Regions from separate parts of the Clostridium sp. LIBA-8841 genome, predicted to be linked through region 2. Evidence: a T-box and tRNA genes for the amino acid it is inferred to sense, from the RefSeq annotation. Region 2 holds a T-box; the other regions hold tRNA genes.
What was found. The T-box of region 2 lies ahead of AC2A4K_RS16075 (glycine--tRNA ligase). A T-box ahead of a tRNA ligase gene usually reads a tRNA of that ligase, here a tRNA-Gly.
Positions count from the first base shown of each region.

Region 1: it has a tRNA-Gly gene. The T-box ahead of AC2A4K_RS16075 (glycine--tRNA ligase) is inferred to sense a tRNA for this amino acid. The anticodon was not compared.
Region 3: it has a tRNA-Gly gene. The T-box ahead of AC2A4K_RS16075 (glycine--tRNA ligase) is inferred to sense a tRNA for this amino acid. The anticodon was not compared.

Region 1 covers NZ_CM173488.1:2,963,935-2,971,011, reverse strand. The annotation lists gene dapA (4-hydroxy-tetrahydrodipicolinate synthase) at 1-13, opposite strand, end outside; gene AC2A4K_RS13005 (aspartate-semialdehyde dehydrogenase) at 35-1,009, opposite strand; gene AC2A4K_RS13000 (alpha/beta-type small acid-soluble spore protein) at 1,212-1,484, shown strand; gene AC2A4K_RS12995 (class I SAM-dependent DNA methyltransferase) at 1,536-2,273, shown strand; gene hslO (Hsp33 family molecular chaperone HslO) at 2,288-3,241, shown strand; tRNA gene AC2A4K_RS12985 (tRNA-Phe) at 3,316-3,391, shown strand; tRNA gene AC2A4K_RS12980 (tRNA-Gly) at 3,397-3,471, shown strand; tRNA gene AC2A4K_RS12975 (tRNA-Gly) at 3,474-3,547, shown strand; tRNA gene AC2A4K_RS12970 (tRNA-Cys) at 3,551-3,625, shown strand; gene AC2A4K_RS12965 (hypothetical protein) at 3,666-4,052, opposite strand; gene AC2A4K_RS12960 (hypothetical protein) at 4,363-4,926, shown strand; gene AC2A4K_RS12955 (NUDIX hydrolase) at 5,050-5,604, shown strand; gene AC2A4K_RS12950 (BadF/BadG/BcrA/BcrD ATPase family protein) at 5,656-6,636, opposite strand; gene AC2A4K_RS12945 (DUF6873 family GME fold protein) at 6,985-7,077, opposite strand, start outside.
Region 2 covers NZ_CM173488.1:3,596,015-3,603,091, forward strand. The annotation lists gene AC2A4K_RS16065 (S66 family peptidase) at 1-816, opposite strand, end outside; gene AC2A4K_RS16070 (M20/M25/M40 family metallo-hydrolase) at 1,039-2,157, opposite strand; gene AC2A4K_RS16075 (glycine--tRNA ligase) at 2,483-3,886, opposite strand; T-box leader at 4,057-4,226, opposite strand; tRNA gene AC2A4K_RS16080 (tRNA-Asn) at 4,346-4,420, opposite strand; gene lysS (lysine--tRNA ligase) at 4,586-6,091, opposite strand; gene greA (transcription elongation factor GreA) at 6,117-6,593, opposite strand; gene dusB (tRNA dihydrouridine synthase DusB) at 6,872-7,077, opposite strand, start outside.
Region 3 covers NZ_CM173488.1:3,440,722-3,447,798, reverse strand. The annotation lists gene AC2A4K_RS15300 (GDSL-type esterase/lipase family protein) at 1-1,339, shown strand, start outside; gene AC2A4K_RS15295 (HNH endonuclease signature motif containing protein) at 1,405-1,809, opposite strand; gene AC2A4K_RS15290 (hypothetical protein) at 2,001-2,693, shown strand; tRNA gene AC2A4K_RS15285 (tRNA-Arg) at 2,795-2,871, shown strand; tRNA gene AC2A4K_RS15280 (tRNA-Gln) at 2,875-2,949, shown strand; tRNA gene AC2A4K_RS15275 (tRNA-Gly) at 3,020-3,093, shown strand; tRNA gene AC2A4K_RS15270 (tRNA-Lys) at 3,138-3,213, shown strand; gene AC2A4K_RS15265 (pyridoxamine kinase) at 3,348-4,190, shown strand; SAM riboswitch class I at 4,267-4,431, shown strand; gene AC2A4K_RS15260 (Na+/H+ antiporter NhaC family protein) at 4,533-5,846, shown strand; gene ispF (2-C-methyl-D-erythritol 2,4-cyclodiphosphate synthase) at 5,981-6,451, opposite strand; gene AC2A4K_RS15250 (class D sortase) at 6,849-7,077, shown strand, end outside.

The sequences.
Region 1 (7,077 bases), 630 kb from region 2:
AACCTTTAAACATAATATTACCTCCAAAATAAATTTATTTTTCTATTAGTATTTCAGCAATTTGAATTGCATTAAGAGCAGCACCTTTTCTTATATTATCAGCCACAACCCAAAGGTTAAGACCGTTATCTAAGCTAAAGTCACGTCTTATTCTTCCAACAAATACTTCATCTCTTCCACTAAGTTCAAGTGGAGTAGGGTATTTTAAGTTTGCTACATCATCATGAACTATTAATCCTTTTGAAGAGTTAAATAAATCAATTATATTTTCAACTTCAAATTCAGAATTAAGTTCTACGTTTATACTTTCACTATGAGAGTTTAAAACAGGTACTCTAGCTGTTGTAGCTGTTATTCTTAGGCTATCATCATGAAGTATTTTTTTTGTTTCTTCAATCATTTTAATTTCTTCTTTGGTATATCCGTTATCTAAGAATACATCTATATGAGGAATTATATTACCTAATATAGGATATGAGAATTTTTCAGTTGTTCCTTCTTGTAAATCTAATATACCTTGAAGGCCAGCTCCTGAAACTGCTTGATAAGTTGAGTAAACTATTCTTTTAATTCCATATTTATCATGTAGTGGTTTTAAAGCTACTACAGCTTGAATTGTAGAACAGTTTGGGTTTGCAATAATTCCTTTATGCCATTTAACATCCTCTGGGTTAACTTCTGGAACTACTAAAGGAACATCCTTATTCATTCTCCAAGCACTACTATTATCTATAACTACTGCTCCGTGTTTAGAGAAAATAGGAGCGAATTCTAAACTTACACTTCCACCAGCTGAGAATAATGCAAAATCTATTTTTTTATTTTCAATATTAGCCTCACATAATTCTTCAACTACTAAGTCTTCACCTTTAAATTTTAAAGTCTTTCCTGCTGATCTCTTTGATGCAAATAAATATAATTCTTTAACTGGGAAATCTCTTTCTGCCAGGATTTCAAGGAATTTTCTTCCTACATTTCCTGTTGCCCCAACTACTGCTACGTTATACACGTTATCCCTCCTAAAATTAATCTTAATATATTGTATTTCTATATATTAAATATAGTTCAAGAACAAACACTTTATCAAGTTTATTTTAAGATTAATTTGAAGGATTTAAGTAAGTTAACTTTCATATTTAACAAAATATGAATATTTAAGCTTATAGGGGTAAATAATAGTTTTAAAAATAAATTTAAGGTAGGGGAAGAAAATGAGTAATACACCATTAAAAAAAATAATAAAAGGAAAATTAAAATCCAATAAAGAGTTAAGTCCTGCAGAACAGCTAAGAGAAAAAATGAAATATGAAATAGCTGGAGAATTAGGCTTAAGCGATAAGGTAGATAAACTTGGATGGGGAGGATTAACCGCAGAGGAAACAGGAAGAATCGGTGGATTAATGACTAAGAGGAAAAAAGAGTTAAAATTGCCTAGTAATGATGAAATATTAGGTAGAAAGAAACCTTCCGTTGACGAAAAGTAAAAAAAGTATATAATCTTTAGGTAGAATAATACATGGGGGATTTAAATTATTATGAAGAGTTATAAAATGATGGCAAAAGTTTATGATGAACTTATATATGAAGATGTAAACTATGAGAACATAGCAGAATATGCTTTATCAAAGTGTGATAAATATGGTGTTAACAAGGAAATGTATTTAGATTTAGCTTGTGGAACTGGAAATGTTGGTGTTCATGTAGGAAAATCCTTCAAAGAAAATTATTTTGTTGATCTATCTCAAGATATGCTTATAGAAGCTGATAAGAAGCTTAGAGAAAATAGGGTTAGAGGTAAAATAGTATGTCAAGACATGTGTGAATTAGAACTAAATAGAAAGTTTGATTTAATAACATGTGTTTTAGATTCAACAAATTATATTTTAGATGATGAAAGTGTGGAAAATTATTTAAGAGGAGTATATAATCATTTACAAGAGGATGGTTTATTTGTATTTGATATAAATTCATACTATAAGATATCAGAAGTTTTAGGCAATAATGTCTACACATATGATAGTGAAGAATTATTTTATGCTTGGGAAAATATCTTTGAAGATGAAATAGTAGAAATGAACTTAAATTTCTTCATAAAAGATGGAGATACATATGAAAGATTTACAGAGGTTCATGAAGAAAGAGCTTATAAGGAAAGTGAAATAGAAAACATTCTTAAGGTAATAGGCTTTAAAATAGAAGAAAAGCATAATGGTTATACAGAAGAAAAAGTAACACCAGATACTGAAAGAATAGTTTATATAGTAAAAAAATAACGGAGGGATTAAATATGAGTGATAAATTAATAAGAGCCATAGCTAAAGATGGTATGATAAGAATATTTGCAGTAGAAACTACAGAGTTAGTTGATGAAGCATCAAAAATACATGATTGTACACCAACAGCAGCTGCTGCTTTAGGAAGAATGCTAACAGCTGGTACTATGATGGGTGCAATGTTAAAATCTAATAAAGAAGTTGTAACACTACAAATAAACGGTGGTGGAATGGCTAAGGGAATAACTGTTACTGCTTACTCAGATTGTAGTGTTAAAGGATATATAGGAAATCCACATGTTGATTTACCTTTAAACACAGAGAATGGAAAATTAAATGTTGGAGAAGCTATTGGTAAAAATGGTGGATTAACAGTAATAAAAGATTTAGGATTGAAAGATCCATACGTAGGACAAGTTCCAATATATAGTGGTGAAATAGCTGAAGATTTAGCATATTATTTCACAGCTTCAGAACAAATACCTTCAGCCGTTGCTTTAGGAGTGTTAGTAGATAGAGATCATTCAATAAAAAAAGCTGGTGGATTCATAATTCAATTATTACCAGGTGCAGATGAACTTTTAGGAGATTTATTAACATATAGATTAGATGAAATACCTTCATTAACTACAATGTTATCAGAAGGAAAAACTATAGAAGAGGTTATAGAGTTCATTTTTGATGGAATGGATTTAAAAATCTTAGAAGAAGAAACTCCAAAATATAAATGTGATTGCTCAAGAGAAAAGGTAGAAAGAGCATTATTAAGCATAGGATATAAGGATTTAAAAGAACTTTATGATGAGGGTAAAGAAGAAGAATTAAAATGTCACTTCTGTAATAAATCATATAAGTTTACAAAAGAAGATATAGGTAAGTTATTAGAAGAAAAAGAAAATGCTATTGCTGATGAAGTTTCAGAAGAAATGAAAAAGGCAGAGGAAAAGGAAAAAGAAGAGAATAAATAAAATTTAAAAAAATAGTTGACAAATTTTATTTAAGTTAATATAATAATAAATGTCTTGAAGAGCTCAAGACATTTGGCTCGATAGCTCAGTCGGTAGAGCAGAGGACTGAAAATCCTCGTGTCGCTGGTTCGATTCCTGCTCGAGCCACCATTATTGCGGGAGTGACTCAATGGTAGAGTGTCACCTTGCCAAGGTGAAAGTTGCGAGTTCGAGTCTCGTCTTCCGCTCCAATGCGGGTGTAGTTCAATGGTAGAACACCAGCCTTCCAAGCTGGATACCCGGGTTCGATTCCCGGTACCCGCTCCATATGGCGCTATAGCCAAGTGGTAAGGCAGAGGTCTGCAAAACCTTTATTCCCCGGTTCAAATCCGGGTGGCGCCTCCAAAAAAACATCTATAAGATTACTTATAGATGTTTTTCTTTTTTAGATCAAAGATTTTATTAACTTTTCACCAAAATTAGAGAAGTTAGTTTCTTTAAATACCTTTCTTAATGTAAGATCACAAATAATTTCATTATCTACAAAATCTATAAAAGAGTCTTTTAAGAAAAGCTTTATTACTTGAGTATCTCGATATTTAAACCAAGTTAAAACGGCAACAACATCTTTATCTACCGGTTTTTCAGAGGTTTTAAAAGAATCTCCTTCTTGAAATACTATTAAATCTTTATGAGATACTGAGTAAAATTCATTTGAAGGACAAGTGTATTGAATTAATTTTACATTATCAATAGCTATTAGCAAATCTAAATTCTTTTTTTCTCCTAAATCGTTTGTAACTTTTTTTTGAAGTTTCATAACTTTCTTCATAAAAATATCCCCCTACAATAAAATGATGAATTTGGGTAAAGGTTTACAAAAACGTAGTAAATTATCAATAAAGTGAAGTTACAAGCATATAATATATTAGATTGTAACTCACAATATAATATGTTTTATAATGTTAGAAAATTACATCAATGTTTATATAAAAATACACTTAATAATAAGATAATATTTATTGTATTTAAATTTTAGAAGAATCTATTTATTGATACTGATTAAAAAGTAAGTCACATAAGTTATTAATTAAAATTTTAGTAGCTATAATATAAAAATGAACTTGTTAGGGGGAATAAAAATGTCTTTGGTTATTATAATTATCTTAGGTTTATTTTTAACTTATTTAATTGTAAAAGATGCAAATGAAAACAGGAAGATTAAGAAAAACATAAATAAAGGATGGAAAGCCACACCCTATATAAACTTAAGAATAAGTTGCTTTGAAAATCGAATTGATTTAGAAAAAATGCGTTTAAAAGAATTGATAAAAAACACTATAATTTTAATGGATAAAAATGCAAAGATTATAGATAACAATAACGATGGATTTTATATAAAGAGTAAAAATGAATTAATATATTTACAATTTCTATGTTTAGAATTTCTATCTATAGAAGAAAAGCCAAAAGAAATTAAAGCATATGCTTCTTTAAAAAATAATGAAATAATAAATTTAAACACTTATAACATTATAAAAAGAATACTTGGAAAGCATATATGGTCTTGGGAAGAAGAAATTATAGACTCATTAGTGAGTAAGTTTTATTTGAAATTTTCTAGTGGATATATTGTTATGAGGGTTAGCAAAGAAGATGAAATGATTTTTATTGAAGATAAGAAAAATGATTTTCTTAAAAGATGAATTATCTTAATAAAAGAATATATAGTATTTTTTAGGATAAATGTAAGGGGAACTTTATATTTATCCTTTTTATGTGTAAAATTAATATATATTATTTAACAGTAGTATGAAAGGAGTATTGAAATGAAAATAAAAGATATAAAGAAATTAACTGATTGCAAATTTTTAAACTTATATAAATTAGATATTGAGAATAAGGTTGGAAATTCTAAAGAGTATTTTATTGCAAGTAGAAGAGAGAAAGAAGATTTAAGCTGTGTTGTTAACAATCATAATAAAGCAGATGGAGTTATGATTATTCCAATAACCGAAGAAGATGAGTTTGTTTTAATAAAACAATTTAGACCGGCTATAAATGATTATATATATGAATTCCCAGCAGGGCTTATAGATGAAGGTGAAGATGCTATAAAGGCTGCAACAAGAGAGCTTTTTGAAGAAACAGGGCTTTTAGCTAATGAATGTGAATACCTAATAAAACCTAGTTATACCTCTGTTGGAATGTCAGATGAAGCTGTAGCCGTCGTTAAAATGAAGGTTCATGGAGAGGTATCAACTGAAAATTTAGAGGAGAACGAAGAAATAGAAGTTTGTAAGATTCCTATTAAAGAGGCAAAAAAATTTGTTGAAGATAATAATGTATCTATAAAAACTGCTTTAGTTTTAACTTTTATGTAAAAGAAAAATGCTGTATGAAGTTTCTAAGGAATTTCATACAGCATTTATTTATTAAACTAGAATTTCTTTTGGTTCTCTAGCTAAGTTTTCTACTACACCTTCTGGAATTTCACCAGTATGAAGTTTTAAAGCATTTAATGCAGCTCCTTTAATAGGTGGTAAAATAGGTGCTTTTAAATTAAAGGCGGTATAATTATCTTGAAGATATTTCTTTAATGGTTTTAAAATAAAATCTTTTGAGCTAAAAACACTTCCTGAGTAAGAAATGTTTAATATTCCTTTAAAATCAAGTTGATTTGTTATTCCGTTTACCATTAGAAGACATTCTTTAGCAGCCTGTTTATAAATATCTAAAGCGTATTTATCTCCTTTAAGGGCAGCTTCATAAACTAACATTGCAAGCTTACCAACTTTAGTTCTGTCTTGGTTATATTCATCTTTTATAAGGAATATTAAGTCAAAATCATTTTTTAAATTTAATTCCTTTTTAAATATATCATATAGGGCGGTTCTTTCTAATCTATAATCAGATTGTTTACCAAAGATTTCAACGCCTTTTTTAGCAATCCAGTATCCAGAACCTTCATCGCCACAAATATGTCCCCAACCACTAGTTCTAGTTGTTTTTAAATCTTCAGTTATACCAGCAGCAATAGCTCCTGTTCCTAAGATTATACATATTCCTGGTTTGCCAGCTAAAGATCCAGCTAGGGCAACTTCTACATCGTTTCCACAAGAGAATTTATTTTCTCCTAAAATTTCAGCTATTATAGAGTTCATTTCTAATTTTTCATTTTCATTTTCACCATATGCAGGTAACCCTAAAAATGAATAATTAAGATCTTCTTTAGAAATATTAATTTGACTACAAACTGTATTTATTCCTTCTTCAATACCTTTTCTAAATCCATCAAATCCTACTTGATGAATATGACATGTACCACTATTGTAAGTTGATAAAACATCTCCTAAATGGTTTATAAGCATAAATGATGTTTTTGTTCCACCAGCATCAATACCTAAATAAAACATAGTTCTCCCCCTTTTAATTATAGTTGTAATTACCACTTTAATTTATTTTACTATATTATTAATTAGGTAATCAATGGAAAAAGGAAAGTATGAATTAAAGTAAAAAATAATTCAAAAAACATTAAATTTGTTCACTTCAAATTAGAAAAAAATACATTAAAATTGTAACAATAAATGTGATAAATATAAAAATAATATTTATATGCTAATTTATTAACATTTATTACTATCTTGAGTAAAATATATTGATTATTAAAAGATTAGGAGCTGCCTAAAGTGAATGTCGATTTTTAGCTAGCTCTTCAGATATAACTAAAAATCAACATTAGTTTAAAATATATTCCAAATTTAAAGGGTTAAAATACTTCCTCGATCTATTAGCTTTGAATTAGAAAGATAAATTGGTTTAACACCGTATTTAACTAAAAAGTTTTTTATATC
Region 2 (7,077 bases):
ATGACCAAGCTCACTAGTTTTTAATATCGGAATATTAAATTCTCCTAAAGCTCTTTTTAGAATTTCTATTATATTAGGTGAGCAATTATCTCTTTCCATTTCAGTAAACTCTCCTAATATTATTCCTTTTATATCATTAAAGACACCTATATTTTTATATTGAGTAATATATGTAGCCATCTTTGCTGAATTTCCACTAAAACTTTCTAAAAATAATATTTTATCCTTAAAATTAGGCATATATTTAGTTCCTGCTAATTTTAAAAGACATCTTATATTGCCACCTACAACAACACCTTCAAGAGAATCTCCATTTATCCATTGATAATCTAAATTAAAGATATCATCTTTTCCTTCTATAAAAGAATCCTTGAAGTTTTTTAATTGCTCTTTTTGAAACTTCCCAACTAAGTTTCTTAATTGATAGTTATATGTAGTAATTTCACATTGAGAATAAATAGCATTAAGAATTACTGTTAAATCGCTATATCCAAAGAAAGGCTTAGAATTATTTTTTATTAAATCAAAATCTAAGTATTCTAAAACTTCATTTGCCAAATCTCCACCAGAAATATCAAAAATCATTTTTACCTCATCATTTAAAAATAATTCTTCTAAAGACTTAGCCCTTTCTTTTCCAGTTCCACTAAAAAGATTATATTCCTTAGCATATAGAGTTTCTGCTTCAACAATATCTATATCAATACTATTTAAATTATATTTTAATACTTCTATTATTTCCTTATTTTTCATACTCAAGCCATTAGAACAGCTTATTATTCCAATTTTATCTTTTTTATTTAAAAAACTACTCATAAAAAACCTCCAAAAAAATAAATGTTATTTACATAATAACATTTATTTTTCTTATTCATATTTTAAAATACTTCTATTAAATTAACCCCTATATTTTTAATAATATAAACTTTTATTAACTAACTTACCTAACTAAATACATATAAGAAAAAGATTTTTAGATATCTTTTGAATAAACATAAAAAATAGGTGAAGAAATATTCTTCACCTGTTTTTATTTAATTACTTGGCTATACTCTCTTTTATTAATTCAAGTACAACTTTTGATAATGTTCCTAAATCCTCGATTTTCATATGTTCTTCTAAAGTATGAGGTTTTCTCTCTCCACTTGAAAGATTAACTGCTTTTATTCCATTACAGTTAAATATATTTGTATCACTTCCACCACCTGAAGCTTTAGTTTTTCCTTCTATTTCTAAGTTTTTAAATGCTCTTTTTGCATGTAAAACTATGTCATCATTATCATCTACAACAAATGGTCCATACATTCTATTTACTTGAATATCAATTTCTCCACCAAATTTCTCAGCAGAAGCTTTAAAAGTTTCTACCATATGGTTTGTTTGAGCATCTAATTTCTCTGTAACTGTACTTCTTGCCTCTGCATCTATTATTACTTCAGGACAAACTACGTTGTTAGCAACACCACCTGAAATTTTACCTATGTTAGCTGTAGTATCTTCATCTATTCTTAAAAGTTTCATGTTTGATATAGCATCTGAAGCTATTTGAATTGCACTTATTCCAGACTCTGGTGAAACTCCAGCATGGGCAGGTTTCCCTTTTATAACCACCTTTAAAGTATCATGAGCTGGTCCTACTGTAGTTATAAACCCTGGATCTCCACTTGTATCAAAAAGGAATGCTTTTTTAGCTTTTATTTTTGAATAATCTAAGTTTTTAGCTCCTAAAAGACCTGTTTCCTCAGCTATTGTAAATACAACCTCTATATCCGCATGATCTATATTATTTTCTTTTATAATTCTTAGTGCTTCAACAATGGCAGCTATTCCACCTTTATCATCTCCACCTAATATAGTTGTTCCATCACTATATATAACACCATCTTTTATTACTGGTTTTATTCCTTTACCAGGTTTAACAGTATCCATATGACATGCAAAAAGTATTGTTTCACCCTCTACATTTCCTTTTAATCTAGCTATTAGGTTTCCTGAACTTGATCCTACTTTTTCTCCAGCATTATCAAATTCAACTTCTAATCCTGCATCAACTAAATCTTTTTCTAATCTTTTAGCAAAATCACCTTCACTATATGTTTCACTATCTATTTGTATATAATCTAAAAAACTATCTAAAACTCTTTTTTCATTTATCATTATATTCAAGCCTCCCTTAAAGCAATTCAATAAATTTTATCTAAATTATACCATAAAAATACACTTGTCCATAATAAAGAAACATAAAAAAGCCCTAAAAACACATAAACACTTATAAGTAGATGTAGAAAATATCTGGATGAGCTTTTGAATTTAAAATATTACGTAGAAGGATTTGTGTTAAAAAGCGAAGATTGTTCGACGTGAAGCTAGTTATCGTAGCTTTAACAAATCCTTCATAGTAATATTTATAAATTCTTAGCGAAATCCAGTAATTTTAGTAATCTACTTATAAGTGTTTTAGTTTTTAAGACTCAAAGATTTCTTAGAATTCTAAGCTTTTTTCTATTATAGCTCTTACGTCTTCTATTTTAACTCTTTGTTGTTCCATGTTATCTCTGTCTCTTACAGTTACACATCCATCTTCTAAAGTATCGAAGTCAACTGTTATGCAGAATGGAGTTCCTATTTCATCTTGTCTTCTATATCTCTTACCGATACTTCCTGTCTCATCATAATCAACATTGAAGTGTTTGCTTAATTCAGCATATACTTCATCAGCTTTTTCTGATAATTTCTTAGAAAGTGGTAATATAGCAGCTTTAAATGGTGCTAAAGCTGGGTGTAAGTGCATTACAGTTCTTACATCAACTTTTCCATTAGCTCCTTCTAATTCTTCTTCATCATAAGCTTCAACTAAGAATGCTAAAGCAACTCTGTCAGCTCCTAATGATGGTTCTATAACATATGGTACATATTTTTCATTTGTTGTTGGGTCTAAGTAAGTCATGTCTTGACCTGAATGCTCAGCATGCTTATTTAAGTCATAGTCTGTTCTATCAGCTATTCCCCAAAGTTCTCCCCATCCGAATGGGAATAAGTATTCTATATCTGAAGTTGCATTTGAGTAGAAGCTTAATTCTTCTTCTCCATGATCTCTCATTCTTATGTTATCTTTATTCATTCCTAAGTTTAATAGGAAGTTCCAACAACTTTCTTTCCAGAAGTTGAACCATTCTAAATCAGTTCCTGGTTTACAGAAGAACTCAAGCTCCATTTGTTCAAACTCTCTAGTTCTGAAAGTGAAGTTACCTGGAGTTATTTCGTTTCTGAAAGACTTACCAATTTGAGCTATACCAAATGGTACTTTCTTTCTTGTAGTTCTTTGTACTGATTTAAAGTTTACGAATATACCTTGAGCAGTTTCTGGTCTTAAGAATACTTCGTTTTTACTATCCTCAGTTATTCCTTGGAAAGTTTTAAACATTAAGTTGAACTTTCTGATTTCTGTGTAGTTCATTTTTCCACATTTAGGACAAACTATGTTGTTCTTAGTTATGTAGTCCATTAACTCTTCATTAGTCCATCCATCAGCTGTAGCTACTTCTACACCACTTTCAGTCATATGATCTTCAACTAATTTATCAGCTCTAAATCTAGCTTTACACTCTTTACAATCCATTAAAGGATCTGAGAATCCACCAACGTGACCTGATGCAACCCAAACTTCTCTATTCATTAATATAGCTGAATCTAATCCAACATTATATTTGCTCTCTTGAACGAATTTTTTCCACCAAGCTCTTTTAACGTTATTTTTGAATTCAACTCCTAGTGGGCCGTAATCCCATGAGTTCGCAAGTCCACCATATATTTCTGAACCTGGGAATATGAATCCTCTATTTTTACATAAGGCTACTATTTTATCCATAGTTTTTTCTACTGCCATTTCAATTACCTCCATTTATATTAAATAACTTGTTTTATATTAATTCTTCACTTTATAAAGAACTTTAAACCTTCCCGAAGAAATATTTCTAACAGTTTTAACTGCTAGAAATACTCATGTAGATTAACAGTATAAGGGCTTTGTTATAAAATAAAAAAAGCCATTACATTCAAAGGGACGAAATAAAATTCCGCGGTTCCACCCTTTTTAGCAAAAGCTCATCTCTCTTAAAACAATTGTACTCAAAAGCTCCCTTCATTTTAAATCTCTAATAACTTTCACCAACCGTTATCTCTCTAAAAAAGATTTTAAAACTACTCTTCTTTATCACAGTACATATTTAGTTATACTCTTAATTTTATCAAAACTAAATTATATGTCAATAAAAAAAGAATTTATAAATATATAAAAATTTATATATTTATAAATTCCTTCTTAATTAATTTTGAATAAAAAAAATGGCTCCTCGGAGAGGACTCGAACCTCCAACCTATCGGTTAACAGCCGAGTGCTCCACCATTGAGCTACCGAGGAACATTTACAATTTTATTATAGCATACTTTAAATAAAATACAATACTTTTTTTAACTAAATTTCAAGAAATATTTAGAAATTTTTTCTGAATATTTCTCTTTAACACCAGTATAGATTTATAAAAAAAATAGAAGTTTACTATTGAGTAAACTTCTATTATAAAAACTATTTTTGTGGTTTCATTGTTGGGAATAATATAACGTCTCTTATTGATGAAGAATCAGTTAAGAACATTATCATTCTGTCTATTCCTATTCCTAATCCACCTGTTGGAGGCATACCAGTTTCTAAAGCACTCATGAATTCTTCATCTAACATGTATGCCTCATCATCTCCGTATTCTCTTTCCTTAGCTTGTTGTTCAAATCTTTCTCTTTGAACTATTGGATCGTTAAGTTCTGAGTATGCATTACATACCTCTCTACCATATACGAAACCTTCAAATCTTTCAGTGAACATTTCATTTCCTCTCTTCTTCTTAGTAAGAGGTGAAATTTCAACTGGATAATCTACTAAGAAAGTAGGTTGGATTAATTTCTCTTCACCGTATTCTTCGAATAACATATTTAGAACTTCACCTTTAGTAACCTTATCTAATGGTTTAGGGAATTCTAAGTTTTTCTCTTTAGCTATAGCTTGTGCTTCTTCATCACTCTTAATTTCGTTAAAGTCTATTCCAGCGAATTCTTTAACAGCATCAACCATAGTTATTCTTCTCCATGGTGGTGTGAAGTCTATTTCAGTTCCTTCATAAGTAACTTTAGTTGATCCGTTTACTTTTTCACAAACATATGCAATCATGTTTTCCATGATTTCCATCATATCATTATAGTCAGCATATGCTTCATATAATTCTATAGCAGTGAACTCTGGATTATGTCTTACTGAAACTCCTTCATTTCTGAAGTTTTTACCCATTTCATAAACTTTTTCAAATCCAGCAACTATTAATCTCTTTAAGTATAACTCTGTAGCAATTCTTAAGTACATATCTATGTCTAAAGCATTGTGATGAGTTATGAATGGTCTAGCCGCAGCTCCACCAGCTATTGGTGAAAGAATTGGTGTATCAACTTCTAAGAATCCTCTATTGTCTAAGAACTCTCTTATAGCTTTTACTATTTGAGATCTCTTAATAAAAGTATCTTTAACTTCTGGGTTTGTTATTATATCAACTTCTCTTTGTCTGTATCTTAAATCTGGATCTTTTAATCCATGCCATTTTTCTGGTAATGGTTTTAAAGATTTACAGATTAATTCAAATGAAGTTACTTTTACTGAAACCTCACCCATTTTTGTTTTAAATACTTCTCCAGTTGCAGCAACCCAGTCACCTAAATCGAATGTTTTAAATTCTTTTAAAGCTTCTTCTCCAACATTATCAATTTTGATAAATAATTGAATTTTACCAGCTAAATCTGCTAAATCAGCGAATACAACTTTACCTTGACCTCTTTTTGACATAAGTCTTCCAGCAATTTTAACTTCTTTACCTTCTAACTCCTCAAAATTATTTTTTACATCAGCAGAAGAGTGTGTTCTCTCCACCTTGTATACATCAAATGGGTCCTTACCAGCTTCCTGTAATTCAGCAAGCTTTTGTCTTCTTAACATCTCTTGTTCACTTAATTGAGCTTCTGCTTCGTGAATATTCATTTCCTCATTTGACATTTAAAAATCCCTCCATCTATAATATCTATCTTCTTATTCCAAGAACTTCGAACTTAGTAGTTCCTCCTGGTACTTCTATCTCTATAACATCTCCAACTTTTTTACCCATTAAACCTTCACCAACTGGTGACTCGTTTGATATCTTAAAGTTCATTGGATCTGCTTCTGCTGAACCAACTATTGTATATTCAATTTCTTCGTCAAAATCAAAGTCCATAACTTTAACTATTGATCCAACTGTAACTATATCTGTTGATATTTCTGATTCGTCAACAACAACAGCATTTTTAAGCATATTTTCTAACTGAAGTATTCTTCCTTCAGTGAAAGCTTGCTCATTTTTAGCTTCATCATACTCAGAGTTCTCACTTAAATCTCCGTATCCTAAAGCAACTTTTATTTTTTCAGTTATTTCTTTTCTCTTTACTGTTTTAAGATATTCTAATTCGTCTTCTAATTTTTTAACACCTTCATATGTCATTATATGCTTCTTTTCGCTCATTTTCTTTCTCCCCTTTGAACATATTATTATAATATCATATTTAAACTTAACCTGTTAATATACAATTCATAAAAACTTTAAGATTATTAAGCCTGATTATTCAAATTATTATAATTCTTAAAGATTATTATGTCAAACCATATATTACATAAGATAGAATCTACTAAATAAAAAAACATTATTTAGCTTTCATTCTCACCTTTATTTGTATAAATTAAACATCTAATATTTGATTGATGCTTTATTATATCCAGTTATATTTCCATTTATGATAAATATTATAAGTTATTTTGCATTAAATATTCTTTATACTCTTTAAGAATATCCATAATTTTTTCTGGATTAGCTTCTAAGTTTAATTTGTTCTTAATTTCAGTACAATTATTTAAACCTTTTATATACCAAGCTGCATGTTTTCTCATTTCTCTTACAGCTTTATAATCTCCATCATATTTAAGTGCTAAGTTATAGTGTCTTATGCACA
Region 3 (7,077 bases), 160 kb from region 2:
TGATGGAATGTGGCATACAGTTGCAGTAGATGTAAGTGAAAGTGGAACTAAAATATATGTTGATGGAGAAATGATTCACAGTGATTCAAATAAAGGATTTTTTAATACTGTAACAGAAGCAAATACCTTAAATGTAGGAAGAAATTTAGATTATAAAACTTCTGGTGAATGGTTCTATTATGGGGATATATCTTATATAGATGTATATGATAATAATTTGTCTGAAGAGGAATTGATTAAATCAACTAAGGAGAATTTAAATGAAAACTTAGTTGATATTATAAAGATAATAAATGAAAATGAAAAAGTCTCTTGGGTATTTTTGGGTGATGATGATACTACTGGAAAAGGAGATACTTTTGGTTACAAGAATTATGTAGAGTATTTGGAAGAAAGAGTACGTTGGGAGTTAAATGGTGGAAGTATGGCTAAAAGAGAAAAGTTTATGGTGAACTCCGCTGTAGAAGATGCTAATTCTGAATATTTATTAAGTAATTTTGATAATTTAGCCACTAAATATAATCCTAAAGCTACTTTTATTATGATTGGAGGCAATGAAAACATTACTCCTGAAGAATTTAAAGCCAATTTAATTTCAATAGTTAATAGAACTGAGGAAATAGGAGCCGTACCAGTTTTACAAACACCAATTAAGAATGAAAAGAATATAGAGGATTATGTGCAAGTTATAAGGGAAGTAGCTAAAGAGGAAGAAGTATTATTAATAGATCACTATGAGTATTGGAGAAAATTAAATGAAAATCAAGAATGGCTTGGAGAATCTTGGCTCTTAGAGGGGAATCCAAATCATAGGGGACATCTAGAAATTGCTAAGAAAATTTTAAAGGATTTAAGAATATATAATTATAATAGTTTAACTTGTAGTTTTTCATTAGATACACCAGGTGATGCTATATTTGAAGAAGTTAGAGAACAGTTAGATTCTATTATAAATGAATATAAAATATTAAGTGATAATGTCAAAGAAGGATATGAAGTTGGAGAGTATATCTACGGTGCTAAAAGACTTTTAAATGATGCTTTAATTAAGGCAGAAGAATGTTTAAATACAGGTGCTGTAGGAAAAATGAAAGAAAATATAGGAGCTCTTCAAGATGCTAAAGTTATATTTGATTCATTAGAGATAAATGAATTAACGGGAGATTTAAATGATGATGGTTTCTTAAATATAGGTGATTTATCATTAGTCTCAATGAATTTTGGAAAAAATTCAAACTCTGAAGGATGGAGTGAAATAGAAATTTATGATTTAAATAAAGATAAGGTTATAGATAAATTCGAAATAGAGTTTATTTCTTTAAGAATATTAAATAATTAGAGAAATAAAAAAATAAGGCTGTATCAAAACCTAAAATTAAATTAATAGTTTTGATACAGCACATTTTATATACAACTTATTGCTTTTTGCAACATGAAATCTTCTATATATTCTTCTGAATAAACTTTTCTGCCCATGAGATTAAATATTAATTCATCTCTAGAATATCCTTCTTTATAACGCTTTAGGTTCTTAGTTAATTTTTTTAAGGAACCTGGTGTAAGCCCTAGCATAGTTTTTATATCATTACCGGTATAAAAACTTTTTATAAAAAGCTCATTAAGTTTATTCTGCATTTCAAGTTTATAATTTAAATCTACAAACTTATCTCTATGTGGACCATTTTTAGAACGGTGATGTTTCTTACATAAATATTTATAATTTAGTTTGAAATCTAGACCACCTTCTGCTCTATGAACTATGTGATGAACATCAGCGTAATCACCACAAATCTCACAACAATAAGACATATAATCCTCCTTAATTTTGATATACCCATTTATAGTAATAAAATAGCATAAAAAAATAGTTTAATCAATATAAGCGAGCTTTTTTAAATAGATATGAGGGTATATAAAGAAATTTAGGATTTTTTACACTTTGATGTTAAAAAAAGTTAGCAATATAATTAAATTATAAAATATATAAAGGGGGTTTTAAGATGCGTAACTTATTTCGTCAAAGATTAAAAAAAGAAGAAAATCCCGAGAAGTATTGGGGTGAATTAATAAGAAAAAATGAAACCCTAAAAGGAAGAATGTTCAAAGATGAACCTATAACTAAAGACACAAAATATCTACATTATGTAATATTTAATAGACATGTTGGATTCCAAAATGTTTGGGTAATGGTACCTGATTTTAATAGCCTCATACAGTTTATACAATATGTCTTTATGCCAGAGGCTTATTATAAATGGGTTGAAGGAAAAAGAAAATTAGTAACACAAATTCCATCAAATGATGTAGAAAAAATTATCTCTATAGTAAAGAGTAAAGCAACAGAAGAAGATAGAGAGAAAATGAAAAATGATATTTTAGCATTAAGAAAGTTAAATGGATTTAATGCTGAAAATGGAATGAGAAAATTAAAAATATTCTGTAGTAGATTTAATAACAATTGGATTGGAGATAAAGATGAGTTTTTATACTTAAAAGTCTTCAATAATGCTGAAGAATTAGGTAAGTTTGTTGTTGAAACTAACTTACAAACTGATTGTGAAGATTGTTATGAAAAAACTATAGGAATGACTACAGAAGAATGGTATAGAGTTTGTAAAAATGCTGATAAAAATAAAGAGGATGGAGAAAAATTTAAAACTGTGTTATTTAAGTACTTGGAAGATATTGTTTAAAATTAAATTCGCTTAGTATTAATAAAAATATAAAATAAATTCAAAAAAATGTTGACAATTTTTAAATGATTATGTATAATAATTTTTGTTGATTCAAGTTTGTATCTTTAGCTCAGCTGGATAGAGCAACGGCCTTCTAAGCCGTGGGTCAGGGGTTCGAATCCCTTAAGGTACACCATGTTGGGATATCGCCAAGCGGTAAGGCAACGGACTTTGACTCCGTCATTCGCAGGTTCAAATCCTGCTATCCCAGCCATTTTTTTGAATAATAAATCAAAAAATACTTGACAACATGTTAATATTATGTTAACATATAAACATACCAAGCGGGTGTAGTTCAATGGTAGAACACCAGCCTTCCAAGCTGGATACCCGGGTTCGATTCCCGGTACCCGCTCCATTTTTTAAGGTTTTACTGTAAAATTCTCTTAAAAAATGCAATATGCACCATTAGCTCAGTTGGTAGAGCACCTGACTCTTAATCAGGGAGTCCAGGGTTCGAATCCCTGATGGTGCACCAAGCATCGCTTACTAAGGCGATGCTTTTTTTATTTTAAAATATATCGGTACATTTGATATAAGAAAAATTAATTAATATAATACTGTGTAATGAGAAATATATATTTTAGAGCGGATTTTTGAAGGGAGATAAAAATGAAATCTATGAATAAAATTGCTGCTATACATGATATTTCATGTTATGGAAGAGCAGCTTTAGCGACAATAATTCCTATATTATCTTCAATGGGTAATCAAGTATGTCCACTTCCAACTGCGGTTTTATCAACACATACAGATGGATTTGGAAAACCTGCAATTAGAGATTTAAGTGATTTTATATATGAAACTAAGGAGCATTGGAAAAAGCTTAACTTAGGTTTTCAATGTATTTATAGTGGATATTTAGCAGATCCTAATCAAGTTAAATTTGTAGAGGACTTTATAAAAGAATTTAAAGAAGAAGATACTTTAGTTGTTATAGATCCAGTTATGGCTGATAATGGTAAGCTATATGATGGCATGAGTGAAAAAATGATTGAAGAGATGAGAGTTTTGATTAAGAATGCTGATATAATAACTCCTAATATTACAGAAGCTACTTTACTTTTAGGAAAAGACTATAAAGAAAACTTAACTGAAGAGGAGATTAAGGAGTATTTAATTTCCTTGGGAAACTTAGGACCTAAAATAAGTATAATAACAAGTGTACCAAGTTCAAAGGGAAATGAATATATTGATACTGTGCTGTATGATAAACAGGAAAAGATGTTCTACAATTATTCTCATAAAAAAATAAATGCATTTTATTGTGGAACTGGAGATGCCTTTGCATCCTTGTTAATAGGATGGATACTAAGAGGCGAATGTGATGAAAAAGCTTTAGAAAAAGCATGCAACTTTATAGCAGAGGCAATAGAATATAGTGAAAAATTTGATTATCCACCTAATGAAGGAATATTGCTTGAAAGTTTGTTATATAAATTAGTAAGTAAATAAATTATTAAAAACAATATAAATTAAATTGACAAAGTAATTTTGGCGTGTTAGTATTAAAAAAAATAAAATTTAATAAATCTTATCAAGAGAGGTGGAGGGACTGGCCCTGTGAAACCCAGCAACCGGTAATTCTTTGCGGTTAAAACAATACTGATTTTAAAATAATAAAAGTCAGTAATAATTTCATGTGCAAAGATTTATAGCGGTGCTAAATCCTGCGGTAGAAACTGAGAGATAAGAAAGAGAATCTGTAAGAATAATAACTTCTATCCTGGGATAGAAGTTTTTTTATTTTGTAGGATAAATAAGATAGGTTTATTAAATAGATTAGGAGGAGAGAAAATGAAAGAAGGAAAGTTTTCAGCATTATTACCATTAATAATTTTTGTATCAATCTATTTAGGAACTTCAATAGTAATGAAAGATTTCTACTCGGTTTCTATTTTAGTTCCTGGGATAATAGCCGCATTAGTCGGAATATTTATGAACAGAAAAAGAGGGATTGAGAAGAACATAGAGATATTCTGTAAGGGAGCAGGAAATAGCAATATAATCTTAATGTGTTTAATTTTTATATTAGCAGGTGCTTTCGCAGAAGTGGCTAAAAACATGGGAGCAGTAGAATCAACAGTAAACTTAGGTTTAACAATATTACCTAAAAACATATTAATAGCAGGAATATTTATAATATCATCATTTATAGCTATATCATTAGGAACATCAATGGGAACAATAGCTGCCATAGTACCAATAGCTATGGGAATTGCAGAAAAAACTAATATAGCATTACCTCTTATAGTTGGGGCAGTAGTAGGTGGAGCTATGTTTGGAGACAACCTATCAATGATTTCTGATACAACAATAGCAGCAACAAAAACTCAAGGTTGTGAAATGAGAGATAAATTTAGAATAAACTTTAAGGTTATATTACCATCAGCTATTTTAGTAATTATATTATATACATTCTTAGGAAGTGGTTCTAATGCTTCTGTAGGACAATATGACTATAATTTAATAAAAGTTATTCCATACCTAGGAATTTTAATAGCAGCATTAATGGGGGGAAATGTAATTGCTATATTATCAGGTGGAATAATTTTAGCTGGAGGAATCGGATTCTTTACTGGGGCTATGGATTTAAAAGCATTCTTTGATTCTATATCAGCTGGAGTTGCTGGAATGAGTGAACTTATATTAATTTCAATAATAATTGGAGGAATTGTTGAGATTATAAAAGAAAATGGCGGTATAGATTATGTATTAAATTTAGTTACTAAAAGAATCAATGGCAAAAGAGGGGCTGAATTTGGTATTGGATTATTAGTAAGTTTAATTGATGCATGTACTGCAAATAACACAATTGCTATTGTTACAGTTGGACCTTTAGCAAAGGATATTTCAAATAAATATAATTTAGATTCAAAGAGAGTTGCAGGAATATTAGATATGTTTTCTTGTGCAGTTCAGGGAATAATCCCATATGGAGCACAGTTAATGTCAGCAGCAGCTTTAACAGGATTAAGTTCATTTGAAATAATGAAATTCTTATTTTATCCATATTTAATGGGAATAAGTGCAATAATATTTATAGCATTTTTCCAAAAGAAAGAGAATACTGAAACAAGTGAAGAATTAGATGTTGCAGTAACTCAATAAACTATAAAAAGCAATAAGCACTAAAAAGGGGATTTTAGATATCGGATTTAAAGAAATGTAGTATAAAGTTGGATTTTATAAGTTATAAAAAGAGTATATACCTTCCAATGTTAAGGAAGTTATATACTCTTTTTTTATTTCATTAAAAGACAGATACTTTGAGAAGAAATTCCTTTACCTGAGCCAGTAAAGCCAAGACCCTCTTCAGTTGTTGCTTTAACATTTATTTGGTCTAAATTTATATTTAACGCTTTTGCTATATTTTCTCTCATTGTAGGTATATGAGGAGCCATTTTAGGTTTCTGAGCTATTATTGTTGCATCTATATTGGATATTTTATAGTTATTTTTATATATAAGTTCACCAACGAATTCAAGAAGCCTTATGCTATCTGCCCCTTTATATTTAGGATCAGTATCTGGGAAATGCTTACCTATATCACCTAAAGCTGCAGCACCTAAAAGCGAATCCATTATTGCATGTAATAAAACATCAGCATCTGAGTGACCTAAAAGTCCTTTTTCATAAGGAATTTTAACTCCTCCTAAAATTAAATCTCTATTCTCAACTAATTTATGAACATCATATCCCATTCCGATTCTCATTTTTATCACCTCTTAAAAATATTTATCATTATGGTGAGAGCCACCATAATTTCTATGGTTTCATTATATATAATTATTATTATGTTATCAAAGAGTATTAATCTTTATTATAATTTAGCAAAGATTAAAAATAAATTTGTAACATAAAGAGTGTAATATATAATTAAAATATAAATAAATTAAAGAATTCAAATTTATGAAAAAGATGTATTTACTGTATAAAATTTTATATAGATATGATATATGCTATGGTATAATAAATTGAGATTTAATTAAAGAAAATAGTGCTATTGCTTTTAAATATTTAAATTTATATAAAAGTAGTTATTTTAAAGCTTAAATTAGTAGATAGCATTATAATAAAAGGGAAAATTAAATAGAAAGGGTGCATTGAGAAGTGTGGGGAAAAATTAAAAATGTTTTAGGGATTTTTTTAATTGTTGCAGGGGTATCTCTTATTGGGATAACAATTTGGATGAAGTATGATACTTATAAACAACAACAAGCGGTTTTGGAGAGTTTTAAGAATCTAACTTTTGATGTTCCAGAAGGTGAAAATTCAAATGGTGAGGCAACTTTTGAAGAAGAGAATGATGGTAATAACAAAGTTGAAGGTAGTGAAACTA